4 regions of the Streptomyces sp. NPDC041940 genome follow, and region 1 is predicted to be linked to each of the others. Evidence: riboswitches for the same ligand, from Rfam matches in the RefSeq annotation. Region 1 holds a riboswitch; each other region holds the start of a gene.
What was found. A riboswitch is a leader RNA that binds a small molecule or an ion and turns the genes downstream of it on or off. The one in region 1 is predicted to bind cyclic di-AMP.

Region 1 (3,954 bases):
TCTTGATCTGGCCGCAGTTGGTGGCGACGGCCAGGTCGGCGATGGTGACGTCCTCGGTCTCGCCGGAGCGGTGGGACATCATGCACTTGAAGCCGTTGCGCTGGGCCAGCTCGACGGCGTCCAGGGTCTCGGTCAGCGAGCCGATCTGGTTGACCTTGACCAGCAGGGCGTTGGCGGCGTTCTCGTCGATGCCGCGGGCGAGGCGCTCGGGGTTGGTGACGAACAGGTCGTCGCCGACGATCTGGACCTTGTCGCCGAGCTTCTCGGTGAGGACCTTCCAGCCGTCCCAGTCATCCTCGAACAGCGGGTCCTCGATGGAGACGAGCGGGTACGCGTCGACGAGCTCGGCGTAGTACTCGGTCATCTCGGCGGCGGAGCGGGTCTTGCCCTCGAAGGTGTAGGCGCCGTCCTTGTAGAACTCGGACGCGGCCACGTCGAGGGCGAGGGCGATCTGCTCGCCGGGGGTGTAGCCGGCCTCCTTGATCGCCTCGAGGATGAGGTCGAGGGCCTCGCGGTTGGAGCCGAGGTTCGGGGCGAAGCCGCCCTCGTCGCCGAGGCCGGTGGCCAGGCCCTTGCTCTTCAGGACCTTCTTCAGCGTGTGGTAGACCTCGGCGCCCCAGCGCAGGGCCTCGGAGAAGGACTCCGCGCCGATCGGGGCGATCATGAACTCCTGGATGTCCACGTTGGAGTCGGCGTGCGAGCCGCCGTTCAGGATGTTCATCATCGGCACCGGGAGCAGGTGCGCGTTCGGGCCGCCCAGGTAGCGGAACAGCGGCAGGTCGCTGGCCTCGGAGGCGGCGTGGGCGACGGCGAGGGAGACGCCGAGGATGGCGTTGGCGCCGAGGGAGCCCTTGTTGTCGGTGGCGTCCAGGTCGAACATCGCCTGGTCGATCAGGCGCTGCTCGGTGGCGTCGTAGCCGACGAGCTCCGGGCCGATCTGCTCGATGACCGCGAGGACGGCCTTCTCCACACCCTTGCCGAGGTAGCGGTTCGAGTCGCCGTCACGCAGCTCGATGGCCTCGAAGGCGCCCGTGGAGGCGCCGGACGGGACGGCGGCACGACCGGTGCTGCCGTCGTCGAGGCCGACCTCGACCTCGACCGTGGGGTTGCCTCGGGAGTCCAGGATTTCCCGGGCTACGACGACGTCGATGGACGGCACGAGCATCTCCTTCTTATGTGACGCGGGTACGCGGGCCGCGGGGACCCGGCGAGGTGCGGGCCGTGGTGGCTCGCGACATGAGCCTAACCGGCTCGGGCCGATCGGCCACCGGGTCGCCCACCCCATGGACAGAACCGAGAGTAAATTGTTTCCGAACGGAACAAAGCCGGAACGCAAAGACCGGCAGAAAAAACCCCGCCCCGGTGCGTACGGGGGGAAGACGCACCGGAGCGGGGAGCCCGTGGGGACGGGGGCCGCCCCCTGAGGGGCGGAGGGCCGCTGCTTACTTCAGGTGCAGCTGCTGGCCCGGGTAGATGAGGTTGGCGTCCTCGACGATGTCCTTGTTCAGCTGGAACAGCTTCTCCCAGCCGCCCTCGACCTTCTTGTCCGCCGCGATCGAGCTCAGGGTGTCGCCCTTGGCCACCTTGTACTCGCCGTCGCCCTTCTTGACCTTCTTGCCGGTCGGGGTGGTGACGGTCTTCTTGGCGGCCGGACGCTCGTCGGAGCGGGAGGCCGGCTGCTGCTGGGTCTCGCGGGACTCGGTGCTCTGCTCGCTCTGCTGCGAGGAGCTGCCGGAGTCGCCGGAGTCGTTCGAGGAGGAGCCGCCGCCGCTGGCGTTCGACAGGCCCTTGCCGCAGACCGGCCAGGCACCCTTGCCCTGACCCGCGAGGACCTTCTCGCCGATCTCGATCTGCTGCGCCTTGGTGGCCTGGTCGGCGGTGGCGGCGTACTTGGTGCCGCCGTAGCCGGACCAGGTGGAGGCGGAGAACTGCAGACCGCCGTAGTAGCCGTTGCCGGTGTTGATGGACCAGTTGCCGCCGGCCTCGCACTGGGCGACGGCGTCCCACTCGGAGGCGGTGGCGGCGGAGGCGCCGCCGGCCGCCATCAGCGGGGCGGCGACAGCGGCACCGGTGACACCGGCGACGGCGATGGCACGGCTGGCCTTGGACGGACGACGGTGCTTGCCCTTGCTGGAAAACAGCATGGAAGGATCCCCTCACCGACGCCTGCGAGGTGAGCTGTCGGGTTCGGGCCGGTTGAGTTGCCCGGCCGCGTCCCTCCCGGGACACGGCTTCACCCCAAGCCCTTCCGGCGCAACTGGCCGGTCGGGCACCTACCTTGGGTCCCCCGCTCCTGCCTACGGCGCTTGACGCGACGACTGTTCCCGTACGGCCGCTGGCAGGATTCGGCGTTGCGGCAGCCGGGGCTCGTGGTGACGAGCGGTCCCGACCGTAGCCACGCGATCCGCCGAATTTCAAAGACGATCAGGGCTTCTGAGATCTATCTCTCACGGGCACCAAACGGGACATTCGCCGCGAAACATGACGCGAACTCGCGCGGTTTCGGGGCGACTTCCACCCCCGTTTCCGCACTGCCCGAACCGCTACTTCCCGTCCGCTTCGCCCTCTACCGTGAGCTTCTCACCGGGGCGGATGAGGTCCGGGTCGGCACCGACGGCCTTCTTGTTGCCGTCGTAGAGCTCGTGCCATCCGCCGGTGATGTCAAGGGAGTCGGCGATGGACCAGAGGCTGTCACCGATCCCCACGATGTAGGCGCCCTCCGACGAGTCACCGGAGCCCTCGTCGCCGCGGTCGTCGCGCGAGGCGTGACGACCGGTGGACTCGCCCGCGCGGCCGCTCTCGGACGCGGGGGTCTCGTCGGCGCTGGGGCCGCGATGGCGGCCGGAGCCGGTGTCGGTCTCGGCGGACGCCGAAGAGTCGTCGTCCTGCCGCGAGTTGTCGGACTTGCCAGGCTCGGGCGTCGCCGAGGGGGAGCTGTCGGGCTCCTGGTCCCCCGAGGCGGAATCCTCGGAGTCGGGCGACTTGTCGGACTTGGTGGATTCGTCCTTCGAGGTCGACGACTCGCCGGAAGACGACGAGCCGGACGACGAGGGGGACGACCCGAGCGAGTCGAGCAATCCGGATGAATCCGACGAATCAGATGAGTCGGACGAGCCGTCCGAGCCGGACGAGTTCTTGTCCTGCTCGAGGCCGGAGAGCAGCCCGCAGGTGCGCCAGGCGCCGGCTCCCTGGTCGGCGAGGATTCTCTCGGCCACGGCTATCTGCTGGGAACGGCTGGCCAGGTCGGCGCTCGGGGCGTAGTCGAGCCCGCCGTTGTTCTCCCAGTCCTCCTGCGACAACTGCAGGCCGCCGAAGTAGCCGTTGCCGCTGTTCTGGCTCCAGGCGCCGCCGGTCTCGCAGTCCGCGATCCGGTCCCAGGTCGTGCCGTCGGCCGCGCTGGCGCCGGTGGCTCCGAGGAGCGGGATCGCGATGGCGGAGCCGGTCACTCCGGCCGCGACGAGGAGAGCCGGAGCCTGGCGGGGGCGACGGTGCCGACCGTTCCCGGAGAGCATACGGAGACCTTTCGCGAAGACAGCAGTGACCAGCGCTCCGCAGGTTTTCCCGGGCCGCACTGATGATGGGTGAACGTATAGGCAGACGATCACTTGTCACAAGTTAATGCCGCGTAGATCACGTGAAGATCACAAGCCTGACGGTGTGTCACCTCTGTGCGGGTGTGAACTCCACCGGCAGCGTGCGCAGCCCGCGCATGATCAGGCCGCCGCGCCACCTCAGCTCGGCCGGGTCGGCCGCGAGCCTCAGGTCCGGGAGGCGTGTGAGGAGCGTGGCGAGGGCGGTCTGGCCCTCCAGGCGGGCCAGCGGGGCGCCGAGGCAGTAGTGGACGCCGTGGCCGTATCCGAGGTGCTGGTTGTCGCGGCGGGCGAGGTCGAGCACGTCCGGATCGGCGAACCGCTCCGGGTCCCGGTCCGCGGCGGCCAGCACGACGAGGACCGG
Region 2 (3,954 bases), on a different contig from region 1:
CGTGGGGATGCCCTCGCGCAGATCGGTGCCGGGCGTCTTGCCGGACTCGTGCGAGTCGGAGGCGATGTCCAGGACGTCGTCGGCGAGCTGGAAGGCGACGCCGAGCCGCTCGCCGTACTGGGTCAGCACGTCCACGGTCGTCTCGCCGGCGCCGGACATCATCGCGCCGAACCGGCACGACACGGCCACCAGCGAACCGGTCTTGCCGCCCAGCACGTCCAGATAGTGCTCGACGGGGTCGCGGCCGTCCTGCGGTCCGGCCGTCTCCAGGATCTGTCCGGTCACCAGCCGTTCGAACGCCTCGGCCTGCACCCGCACCGCCTCGGGGCCGAGGTCGGCCAGGGTGTGCGAGGCACGGGCGAAGAGGAAGTCGCCGGTGAGGACCGCGACGGAGTTGCCCCAGCGGGTGTTCGCGCTCGCCACCCCGCGGCGCACCGTCGCCTCGTCCATCACGTCGTCGTGGTACAGCGTGGCGAGGTGGGTCAGCTCCACGACGACGGCCGACGGCACGATCCCGGGCGCGTACCGGTCACCGAACTGGGCGGACAGCATCACGAGCAGCGGACGGAACCGCTTGCCACCGGCCCGCACCAGGTGCTGGGCGGCCTCCGTGATGAAGGGCACCTCGCTCTTGGTGGCCTCGAACAAGCCTTCCTCGACAGCCGCCAACCCGGCCTGGACATCGGCTTCCAGAGCCTGGTCCCGCACGCTCAGCCCGAACGGCCCGACGTCGGTCACGAGGGGTCTCCTGTCTGCTGTGTCTGCCGGTGATTACGCGGATTGTCGATAGGTCGCTGCCATCACTCGAGTCAGCGTATCCGGTCACGTTTCGATCACCGCCAGCGCCCATGGTTACAGGCCGGGTGGTATCTGATCACGACCGTTATGTTTTCGATCAGCTCATAAGAACAGACATTTATCGACTTACCAGGAGGTAGTGAGATATACACGATTTGCCATGACGATTGAGCAAATTCCCATTGGCGGTAATTGCCCCACAGGCTCGTGATCAGTGAGTTGAGTCACGTTAACCCCTGTGCCGCGCCACCCGGGCATCGACCCGTACCCCCTTCAGCCGAACGCCAGTTGAACCTTGCCTGTCGCAAAGGATCAAGCGGGCCAAATGCCCCCGACCAAGGTCAACCGCGCGATATGTGACTCCGGTGCTTGTTCCCGACATGTGCTTTCGCATACGTTCCCGGCCTGTCCGGCGGACGCCGAATCCTGCCACCGCCCGGACCCCCACAACGAACCGACTCACTCACGCAGGGCAGGAGCGGGGGACCCAGGTAAGTCGCCGGTCCGCACAGCGGCACGGCTCGGGGTGAAGCCGCGCACGGCAGTACACCGCCGTACGCGGCCGGGCACCTCCCGGCCCGAACCCGACAGCTCACCTCGCAGGCGCCGGAGAGGAATTTCGCCATGGCCGGACGAGGCAAGCACCGTCGCCCCAGAACCAACCCGCTCTCCCGAGGTGTCGCCATCGCGGGCACCGGCGGAGCGGCACTCACCCTCCCGCTCCTCGGAGCCACCTACGCGAGCGCCGCCGAGGCGCCGCAGAGCGCACCCGCCGTCGCACAGTCCGTGCAGCGGGCCGCCCAGCCCAAGTCGCTCACGTACACCGTGGCCAAGGGCGACACCCTCTACCGCATCGCGGACAAGTACGACGTCGCGGGCGGCTGGAAGAAGCTCTACAAGGACAACCGCTCCGCCATCGGCGACAGCCCGAAGCTGATCCACCCGGGTCTGAAGCTGAAGGTGTCGACGACCAAGGCCGCCGCCGCCCCGAAGAAGGCGGCCAAGCCGGCCGCCGCGGCCAAGCCGGCCGGTGGCGTCGCCAAGGTCACCCAGGCCTCCGCCAAGACCTACGCCGACAACCTCGACGGTTGGATCCGCGAGGCGCTGGACATCATGGCGCAGAAGGGCATCCCGGGGTCGTACGACGGCATCCACCGCAACGTCATGCGCGAGTCGTCCGGCAACCCCCAGGCGATCAACAACTGGGACTCCAACGCGGTCAAGGGCACCCCGTCCAAGGGCCTGCTCCAGACCATCGACCCGACCTTCCAGGCCTACCACGTGGACGGCACGTCGTGGGACCCGTACGACCCGGTCGCCAACATCACGGCGGCCTGCAACTACGCGGCCGACCGCTACGGCTCGATCGACAACGTCAACGGCCCGTACTGATCCGCCCGGCCCAGCAGTCGCTCGAGGACGACGGCGATGCCGTCGTCCTCGTTCGACAGGGTGATCTCGTCGGCCACGGCCTTGAGTTCGGGATGGGCGTTCGCCATCGCGACGCCATGGGCGGCCCAGTCGAACATCGGGATGTCGTTGGGCATGTCACCGAAGGCGATGGTGTCCGCCGGCCGCAGCCCCAGATGCTCGGCCGCCAGCGCCAGGCCCGTCGCCTTGGTGACGCCGCACGGCTGGAGCTCTACCGTGCCGGGCCCCGACATCGTCACCGTCGCCAGTGAGCCGACCACCGAACGGGCCGTCGCCGCCAACTCGTCGTCCGTCAGGTAGGGATGGCGCAGCAGCACCTTGCTGATCGGCTCGCCCCACAGGTGGTCGCGCCGCTCGACCCGTACGGCCGGCAGGGTCGGGTGCGGCATCAGATAGCCCGGCTCGATGAGCGTGAGCCCGTCGACCCCGTCCTGGTCGACCGCGGCGTACACCTCCCCCACCTCGGCCTCGATCTTGCCGAGCGCGGTCTCCGCCAGTTCCCGGTCCAGGGTGATGGACCACAGCAGCCGGTCCGCGCCCGCGTCGTACACCTGCGCGCCCTGCCCGCACACCGCGAGCCCCGTGCAGCGGAGGTCGTCGAGGAGCGGTCGCACACGCGGCGCCGGCCGGCCCGTCACCACGAGGTGCTGCGCACCGGTGTCCACCACCCGCGCGAGTGCGGCGAGCGACCGGTCGGAGAGGGTGTCGTCGCCGCGCAGCAGCGTTCCGTCCAAGTCGGTGGCGATGAGTGAATATGCGATGGGTGCGGCCATGATCAGAGAATACGGACAGCGCGCCCGTTCGTTTCATCCCCCGGCGCACGCCGATTGCCCGGTTGAAGGCCTCTGTACCAGTTGGCAACAACATGGTCCGCTACCTACCGTCGGGGCCGTCTCGAGCGGTACCTTCCATGTGTCCAGGGGGGACTTGATCGGGGGGTCAGGTTGAGCAGTGGGCGCATTCGCGTGGCTGGGCCCGGGGAGCTCGGCGAAGGGGAGAAGGAGCGCTGGCGCGCACTGCGCGCTGCCTCCGAGGCACCGCGCAACCCCTTCATGGAACCGGAGTTCACCGAAGCCGTCGGCCTGGTGAGGCCGCGGGCACGGGTCGCGGTGGTGTACGAGGGTCTGGAGCCGGTCGGCTTCCTGCCCTACGAACGGGGCCCGTTGGGCCAGGGCCGGGCGATCGGGCTCGGCGTCTCGGACGCGCAGGGGGCGATCCTGCGGCCCGGCCTGGACCTGGACACGGTCCGGCTCCTCAAGGCCTGCTCGGTGTCGAGCTTCGCCTTCGACAACCTGGAGGCCGAGCAGCGGCTGTTCGTCCGGTACGCGGCCGAGGAGCACGCCACCTACGTCGTCGACGTGGAGAAGGGCTACGAGACGTACGAGTCGGTGCTGCGCGCCCAGTCGCCGAAGTTCCTGAAGACCACCCTGGCCAAGGAGCGCAAGCTGGGACGGCAGGCCGGCGAGACGCGGTTCGTGTTCGACGAACGCGACCCGGCCGCGCTGCGCACCCTCATGGAGTGGAAGTCGGCGCAGTACCGCAGGACGGGCCGGCAGGACCGCTTCGCACGGGAGTGGATCACCCGGCTCGTGGGACGGCTGGCCCGGACCCGGACACCGGAGTGCAACGGCACGCTGTCCGTGCTGTACGCCGGGGAGCGGCCCGTCGCCGCGCACTTCGGACTGCGCTCGGCATCCGTCCTGGCCTGCTGGTTCCCGGCCTACG
Region 3 (3,954 bases), on a different contig from region 1:
GGCCTCCCGGCTCGCCAAGGGCCTCGGCCTGATCGCCGACGCCCTCCGGGCACCCGCGTTCGCCGACAGCGAGGTCGAGCGGCTGGTCGCCAACCGCCTGGACGAGATCCCGCACGAGCTGGCCAACCCCGCCCGCCGTGCCGCCAAGGAGCTCTCCAAGGAGCTGTTCCCGGTGGGCTCGCGCATGTCGCGGCCCCGGCAGGGCACCGAGGAGACGGTCGCCGCGATCGACTCCGCGGCCGTACGCGGCTACTACGAGAAGCACGTCCGCCCGGCGACCGCCACCGCCGTGGTCGTCGGCGACCTCACCGGCATCGACCTCGACGCGCTGCTCGGCGACACGCTGGGCGCCTGGACCGGCTCCTCGGCCGAGCCGCGGCCGGTGCCGCCGGTGACCGCCGACGACTCGGGCCGGGTCGTCATCGTGGACCGCCCGGGCGCCGTCCAGACGCAGCTGCTGATCGGCCGGATCGGCTCGGACCGGCACGACCGCGTCTGGCCCGCCCAGGTGCTCGGCACGTACTGCCTCGGCGGCACCCTCACCTCCCGCCTGGACCGCGTCCTGCGGGAGGAGAAGGGCTACACCTACGGCGTGCGGGCGTTCGCCCAGGTCCTCAGGTCCGCCCCGGACGGGACCGGTGCCGCGATGCTCGCCATCAGCGGCTCCGTGGACACCCCCAACACGGGCCCTGCCCTCGAGGACCTCTGGACGGTGCTGCGCACCCTCGCCGCCGAGGGGCTGACCGACGCCGAGCGGGACGTCGCCGTGCAGAACCTGGTCGGCGTGGCGCCGCTCAAGTACGAGACGGCGGCGGCCGTCGCGAGCACGCTGGCGGACCAGGTCGAGCAGCACCTGCCCGACGACTACCAGGCCGCGCTGTACCGGCAGCTCGCCGCGACCGGCACCGTGGAGGCCACCGCGGCGGCCGTCAGCGCCTTCCCGGTGGACCGTCTGGTGACCGTCCTCGTCGGCGACGCGGCGCAGATCAAGGGCCCCGTGGAGGCCCTCGGCATCGGCGAAGTCGTCGTGGTCGCCGCCGAGTAGCGGGAGGCGAGCGCCACGCGCGCGGAGGGGCCCTGGTTGTCTTCTAAGGCACCAGGGCTCCTTTATGCCCGAATTGGGGCGGGAGTTTCCCGTCTGCCCTGTGGGATGCGCTACAAAAACCGGGATCCGTTTGGGAATTGAAAGTGGCGCCGCTTAGCGTCGTCCGGGCTGTTCGTCAGGCAGTGCGCCGCACCCGCGGCACCGGACAGTCATCGCCGAGTCCCCGTACGGCGCGAGCCAGGGGAGCCGGGGACCCACCGTAGTCCCTGGGGTGAATCGGACGCCCGCGCGAGTCGCGAGGGGGTCCGTAGGAGACCTTCCTGCTCCGAACCCGTCAGCTAACCCGGTAGGCGAGAGGGAAGGAAAGGAACAGCCACCACATGGCGTTCACGCGCGCCACCGGGAAGCACCGTCGTCCCAGCAGGATCCAGCGCCGCACGGCCCACGTCGCGGGTGTCGCGGCCCTCGCCACCACCGGCGTCGTCGGCACGGTGGCCGCCCCGGCCTTCGCCGCGGAGCCCGCTGCCGAGCAGACGGGCCTCACCCCGGTCGTCACCATGGGCGACACCGTGGCCCAGAAGATCGACGCCCAGGCCGTCGCCCAGAAGCAGGCGGCCGAAGAGGCCGTCGCCAAGAAGAAGGCCGAGGAGGCCGCCCGCGAGCGCGCCGCCGAGGCGGCCAAGGAGGCCAAGGAGCGCGCCGAGAAGGCCCGCGAGGCCAAGGAGCGTGCCGCCCGCGAGGCCGAGCGCAAGCGCCTCAACACCTTCGTGTCCCCGATCTCCGGCTCGTACGTCTCCACCGGCTACAAGAGCGGCGGCGCCGTCTGGTCCTCCGGCAGCCACACCGGGGTCGACTTCCACGCCTCCAGCGGCACGGCCGTCCACTCGGTCGGCATGGGTGAGGTCGTCGAGGCCGGCTGGGGCGGTTCGTACGGCAACCAGGTCGTGATCAAGATGAACGACGGGACGTACACCCAGTACGGCCACCTGTCGTCCAGCAGCGTCTCGGTGGGCCAGAAGGTCACCCCCGGCCAGCAGATCGGCCTCTCCGGCGCGACCGGCAACGTCACCGGCCCGCACCTGCACTTCGAGGCCCGCACCGGCCCCGACTACGGCTCCGACATCGACCCCGTCGCCTACCTCCGCTCGCACGGCGTGAACGTCTGAAACACCGAACGGCGACTGTCCTTCCCGAAAGCCCCGGCTCCCCGAGCCGGGGCTTTCGGCGTTCGCGACGGCCGACTGTCCAAAAAATATCCCTGATTTCCTGCCTGCCGTCGGAAATTCCGGCTCATTGCAATAGAGTCACGGAACACACGTCACCAGTCGACGTTTCACGGGGATTAAGGGGAGGTCGGTCATGCGTATTCCCGCGCACTCGGTGTGCACGGCCATCCGGGACGACATCGTCGCGGGAGTCTACGAGCGCGGCGGCCGGCTCACCGAGGAACTCCTCGCGCGCCGCTACGGCGTCTCGCGCGTCCCCGTCCGGGAGGCCCTGCGCACCCTGGAGGCCGAGGGCTTCGTGGTCACCCGGCGGCACGCGGGCGCGTGCGTCGCCGAACCCACCGAGCAGGAGGCCGCCGACCTGCTGGAGATGCGCATGCTGCTGGAGCCGCTGGGCGCCGCCCGGGCCGCCCAGCGCCGCACCGAAGCCCATCTGAAGGTCCTGCGCGGCCTGGTCCGGCTCGGCCAGGAGCGCGCCCGCCGGGGCAACAGCGACGACCTGCGCTCGCTGGGCGGCTGGTTCCACGAGACGCTCGCCCAGGCCTCCGGCAGCCCCGCGCTGACCTCGATGCTCACCCAGCTCCGGCACAAGATCGCCTGGATGTACGCCGTGGAGGCACCGGCCGGACCCGTGGAGTCCTGGGCCGAGCACGGCGCGATCGTGGACGCGGTGGCGCGCGGCGACAGCGAGCGCGCGCGGGCGGTCACGGCGCTGCACACCGAGCGCGCGACGGCCGCGCACCGGCTGCGTTTCGGCTCCGCCGGGGAGCGCGCCGAGCGTGTGAGGAACTCGCAACATGCCGTAAACACGGCAAGCCTGCGGCATTAACACGGGAGCCGTATACAAAGGGTGGGTAATTCGCGGGGGATTATTTCTGCTGCCCGCCGACAGGAAATGCACGGGAAAGGCGAAGAGCTCGCCCGATGAATTCGGACGAGCTCTTCAGGGTGCGCCGGGTCAGGCGCGGGGAAATACTCAGACGGTCTCGGGAAGCTCCTCGAGCCCCTCGGAGACCAGCTTGGCCAGCCGGTCCAGAGCGGCGTCCGCGCCCTCGGCGTCGGAGGCGAGGACGATCTCCTCGCCGCCCTGGGCGCCCAGGCCGAGGACGGCCAGCATGGAGGCCGCGTTGACGGGGTTGCCGTCTGCCTTGGCGATCGTCACCGGGACGCCTGCGGCCGTGGCGGCTCGGACGAAGATGGAAGCGGGGCGGGCGTGGAGGCCCTCGGCCCAGCCGACGTTGACGCGGCGCTCAGCCATGTGTTGCTGCCCTTCGGTGTTCAGGGTTGTCTAGACCAGTTTCCCACAGCGTGAAGTTGTGCCGGAGCGGTCCTGGTGACCGCCCCGGGGTGCCGTCGGATCGCGGCCTCGATCCGACTGACGCCCTCCACAGACTGCCTCGCGTCCGCTGTCGGACGCTAGCCGTACTCTGGGGCCCATGCAGACCTCGCCGGACCGGCACGAGTATCCCGCCCACTGGGAAGCCGACGTGGTGCTGCGCGACGGGGGTACCGCGCGCATCCGGCCCATCACCGTTGATGACGCCGATCGTCTGGTCAGCTTCTACGAGCAGGTCTCCGACGAGTCGAAGTACTACCGCTTCTTCGCGCCGTACCCTCGCCTGTCCGCCAAGGACGTCCACCGCTTCACGCACCACGACTTTGTGGACCGGGTGGGACTCGCGG
Region 4 (3,954 bases), on a different contig from region 1:
GCCCGCAGCCGCTCCGCCGAGATGTTGGAGGCGGCTATGTGCCGCACCTTCCCGGCCTTCACCAGCTCGTCGAGCGCCCCGATGATCTCCTCCACCGGCACGTCGGGCTGGTCGAAGTGGGTGTAGTAGAGGTCGATGTAGTCGGTGCGCAGGCGGCGCAGCGAGGCGTCGGCGGCGGCCTTGATGTTGGCGGCGGACAGGCCCTGGAACTCGGGGTGCTGGCTGACCTTCGTGGCGACGACGACATCGGCACGGTTGCCGCGCGCCTCGAGCCACTTGCCGAGGACGGTCTCGGACTCGCCGCCCTGGTTGCCGTCGACCCACGCGGAGTAGACGTCCGCGGTGTCGACGAAGTTGCCGCCGACGGCGGTGTACGCGTCGAGCACGGCGAACGACTGCGCCTCGTCGGCGGTCCAGCCGAAGACGTTGCCACCGAGGGCGAGCGGGAAGATTTCGAGGCCGGAGGAGCCGAGCTTGCGAAGAGAAGTCATGCTCCTCGTCAACAGCCGTGCTGGAACGGCTCATTCCGGAGCGGACGCAAAGGTCCTGTAAACACCCCCGCGCACACCGAAAACCGGCAGCCCTGACGTCGGGGGGTCGTCGTCAGGGCTGCCGGTGCTTCGACTGGCTTGTGCCGCTTACGGGTTCAGTCCCTTGCCCCGCAGCCACGCCGTCGGGTCGATCCCGCTGCTGGAGCCGCCGGAGTGCACCTCGAGGTGCAGGTGGGCGCCGGTGACGTTGCCGGTGGCACCGACACGGCCGATGACATCGCCCGTGCTGACCTTCTGGCCGACGCTGACGCCGATGGAGGACTGGTGCGCGTACCAGATCTCCGTGCCGTCATCGAGGGTGAGGACCGTCTTGTAGCCGTACGAGCCGTTCCAGCCCGCCTCGGTGATGGTGCCGCTGTGCACCGCCTTGATCGGCGTGCCCGTGGGGGCGGCGAAGTCGAGACCCGTGTGGTAGCCGGAGGACCAGTAGGCGCCGGCCTGGCCGAAGGTCGAGGTGAGCGTGTACGAGGAGGTCGGCAGCGTGAACTGCTTGGCCAGGGCGGCGAGCCGCTCGGCCTCGGCCTTCTTCTCGGCCGCCTCCTCCGCCTTCTTCTTGGCCTCGGCGGCCTTGGCCTTGGCTTCTTCCTTCGCCTTGGCCACGGCTTCCGCGGCCGCCTTCTCGGCGGCGTCGGCGGCGTCCTGCGCTGCCTTGGTGTCGATCTGGTCCTGCTGGTACTCGACCTGGGCCATGATCCGGGCGCGCAGCGCCTCGCCGGCGCCGGAGGAGTTCTCCTCGGTGTCCGCGTCCGCCGTGGCGGTGCCGAGACCGCTGAGCGGAGTCGAGGAACCCGCGGAGGTGTCGTCGTCCGAGATGAGGGAACCCACCGAGGGCAGGTCCGGCACGGAGATGGAGACCGGCGGCTTGCCGGTCTGGGCGCTGGCCATGCCGCCCGCGCCGACGGCGGCTATGACGCCGACGCCCAGGACGGTGGAGCTGCGGGCGAGACCTCCGCCGCGCTGCTTGGTGACGCGGTGCCGGCCACGGACGGGACGGATGGATTCCTCGGTGGGGTTCCACTCCTGGAACGGGCCCTCGTCGGTGCGCTGACCGCCGTAGCCGAAAGTCTCGGTGTCGCGCTGGTTCCGCGCGAACGGGGCCGCGGGGGCAGGCCGGTTGGACGCCACGTGGGCGTACTCCTTTCCTTCCTTCTCGCCTACCGGGTTAGCTGACGGGTTCGGAGCAGGAAGGTCTCCTACGCGCGTATACCGACCGTGCTTCCACGGCGGTTTACGCCCGATTCACCCCAAGTGGTGGTTCCCCGGTTCCCTTTCGGGATTCGGCGCGTGCGCACGGAGCCGCCTTCTGTGACGGCTGGGACGACCGCGCTGCGTTATCGAACGTTAATAGACCCGGGGAGTGGATTCCAGCGATTCCACTTGATCATTAACCTTTTTCGTGCGGACTTACCTGCCATGACCGGCTTAAATCGGGCGAGTTGACCGCTCCGTAAGTGACTACGGGGTATTGACGACGTGTCAGTTGCTATGCGGAGCGGCGCGCTTCACTCACTGGCAGTAACGGGGGTGCGCGAACCGGAAAACACCGAGGGCCGGAACCCTTTCGGATTCCGGCCCTCGGCCTTCAGTAGCGGGGACAGGATTTGAACCTGCGACCTCTGGGTTATGAGCCCAGCGAGCTACCGAGCTGCTCCACCCCGCGTCGTTGTGATTCCAGTGTACGCCATCCGCGGGACCACTCGTGACCACCCGCCCGCTACAGCAGATGGCGGTTGGGGGCCTTGGCCCGCCGCTCGTGTTCCGGGAGGACGACGACCTCCGCGCCACCGGCCGCCAGAACCCCGCTGCCGTCGGCGTCCCGGACGAAGGTGTCCGGCTCCCGCCAGGCGGTGACCACGCGGCGGACGCCCGCGTCGAGGACCAGCCGGGCACAGGGTGCGGGGCGGGAGGCACGGCGGGCGCAGGGCTCCAGGCTGCTGTACACCGTTGCGGTGGCGAGGCGCGGGTCGGACGGGTCGAGCTTCGCCAGGGCCGCCTCCTCGGCGTGCGCGAGAGGGTCGCCGCCCTCGCGGGAGTGGCCGCGGGCCAGTTCCGTGCCGTCGGCCGCGACCACCACCGCGCCCACGCTGAACGCCGTGTCCGACGGCGGGCAGAGGTCCGCCAGTTCGCAGGCGAGGGCCAGCCAGTGATGGTCGGCCGCGGTGGCGAGGGGGCCGGTGCCCGGGGCGGTGGGTTCATAGCGCATGAGGACCACGTCCTCGATCCGCCGTGTCTCCAGCAGCCGGAGCCGGCCGCCCTGGTAGCCGCCGGGCCCGAAGAGGCGGGGGGCCTTCGGATCGCCGACGAAGAGCGGGGCGAGGACCAGCTGGAGTTCGTCGGCGAGGCCCTGGGTGAGGAGCTGGGTGTGAATCAGGCCACCTCCCTCGACCATGAGCCGTCGCACACCCCGCACGTCATGCAGGTGGGTGAGGAGCCGCCGCCAGTCGAGGTCGGTGCCGAGGGGGACCACGTCGGTGGCGAGGCCGAGGGCCCGGGCCCGCTCGGCGCCCTGGTCGGTCGTGTAGAGGACCTTCTCGCCGCCGGTGTGCCAGAAGTGGGCCTCCGGGTCGAGTTCGCCGGTACCGCTGACGGTGACCTTGAGGGGGTATTCCGGTCGGCCTGCAGCCGTGCGGGCGGCGCGGCGCTCTTCCGAGTTGACCAGCAGGCGCGGGTTGTCGGCGCGGATGGTGCCGGCGCCGACCAGGATCGCGTCGACGGACGCCCGGACCTCGTCGACCCGGTCGAAGTCGGCCGGGCCGGACAGCAGCAGGCGTTCGGGCCCGGTGTCGTCCAGGTAGCCGTCGAGGGAGACGGCGGCGGACAGCAGGACGTACGGGTGAGGCATCGACGCTCCCCGGTCGGGTGGGACGGCGGACCGGGGAGACCTGAGGCCTGGCCCGCCGGGTCTTGGTTCAAGTTTGAAACAAACCTACACTGGCGGCATGACGACTCGCTGGCTCACCCCCGAGGAGCAACGCGCCTGGCGCGCGTACATCGCCTCCTCGCTGCTCCTGGAGGACGCGATCGACCGGCAGCTCCAGCAGGACGCCGGCATGCCGCACCTTTACTACTCCATCCTGTCCGTCCTGTCGGAGTCCCCCGAACAGCGCCTGCGCATGACCGATCTCGCCGAGCGGCTGAAGATCACGCGCAGCCGCCTGACGTACGCGGTGACGCGGCTGGAGAAGGACGGCATGCTGCGGCGCGAGGCCTGCCGGTACGACAAGCGGGGCAGCATCGCCGCACTGACCGAGGCGGGGTTCGCCGTACTGGAGCGTGCGGCGCCCGGGCATGTCGAGACCGTGCGGAGCTTCGTGTTCGACCGGCTCAGCGAGGAGCAGGTGGCGCAGCTGGAGGAGATCTCCGCGGCGATCGCGCAGGGGCTCCAGGAGGACGGGGCACGTTC

Region 2: another riboswitch for cyclic di-AMP. It lies ahead of ACZ6I3_RS34565 (transglycosylase SLT domain-containing protein); the one in region 1 lies ahead of ACZ6I3_RS22930 (transglycosylase family protein).
Region 3: another riboswitch for cyclic di-AMP. It lies ahead of ACZ6I3_RS33975 (M23 family metallopeptidase); the one in region 1 lies ahead of ACZ6I3_RS22930 (transglycosylase family protein).
Region 4: another riboswitch for cyclic di-AMP. It lies ahead of ACZ6I3_RS18450 (M23 family metallopeptidase); the one in region 1 lies ahead of ACZ6I3_RS22930 (transglycosylase family protein).

What each region holds. Positions count from the first base shown of each region.
Region 1 is NZ_JBVJBP010000013.1:179,809-183,762, reverse strand. Features, by position in the region: gene eno (phosphopyruvate hydratase) at 1-1,159, opposite strand, end outside; gene ACZ6I3_RS22930 (transglycosylase family protein) at 1,443-2,144, opposite strand; cyclic di-AMP (ydaO/yuaA leader) riboswitch at 2,149-2,315, opposite strand; gene ACZ6I3_RS22925 (transglycosylase family protein) at 2,544-3,512, opposite strand; gene ACZ6I3_RS22920 (cytochrome P450 family protein) at 3,661-3,954, opposite strand, start outside.
Region 2 is NZ_JBVJBP010000028.1:22,653-26,606, reverse strand. Features, by position in the region: gene ACZ6I3_RS34570 (polyprenyl synthetase family protein) at 1-738, opposite strand, end outside; cyclic di-AMP (ydaO/yuaA leader) riboswitch at 1,245-1,419, shown strand; gene ACZ6I3_RS34565 (transglycosylase SLT domain-containing protein) at 1,423-2,190, shown strand; gene ACZ6I3_RS34560 (HAD family hydrolase) at 2,154-3,002, opposite strand; gene ACZ6I3_RS34555 (GNAT family N-acetyltransferase) at 3,189-3,954, shown strand, end outside.
Region 3 is NZ_JBVJBP010000027.1:13,481-17,434, reverse strand. Features, by position in the region: gene ACZ6I3_RS33980 (M16 family metallopeptidase) at 1-1,045, shown strand, start outside; cyclic di-AMP (ydaO/yuaA leader) riboswitch at 1,249-1,413, shown strand; gene ACZ6I3_RS33975 (M23 family metallopeptidase) at 1,426-2,211, shown strand; gene ACZ6I3_RS33970 (GntR family transcriptional regulator) at 2,405-3,100, shown strand; gene ACZ6I3_RS33965 (HPr family phosphocarrier protein) at 3,248-3,529, opposite strand; gene ACZ6I3_RS33960 (bifunctional acetate--CoA ligase family protein/GNAT family N-acetyltransferase) at 3,708-3,954, shown strand, end outside.
Region 4 is NZ_JBVJBP010000010.1:21,956-25,909, forward strand. Features, by position in the region: gene ACZ6I3_RS18445 (aldo/keto reductase) at 1-491, opposite strand, end outside; gene ACZ6I3_RS18450 (M23 family metallopeptidase) at 639-1,676, opposite strand; cyclic di-AMP (ydaO/yuaA leader) riboswitch at 1,688-1,844, opposite strand; tRNA gene ACZ6I3_RS18455 (tRNA-Met) at 2,138-2,211, opposite strand; gene ACZ6I3_RS18460 (dihydrofolate reductase family protein) at 2,266-3,393, opposite strand; gene ACZ6I3_RS18465 (MarR family winged helix-turn-helix transcriptional regulator) at 3,491-3,954, shown strand, end outside.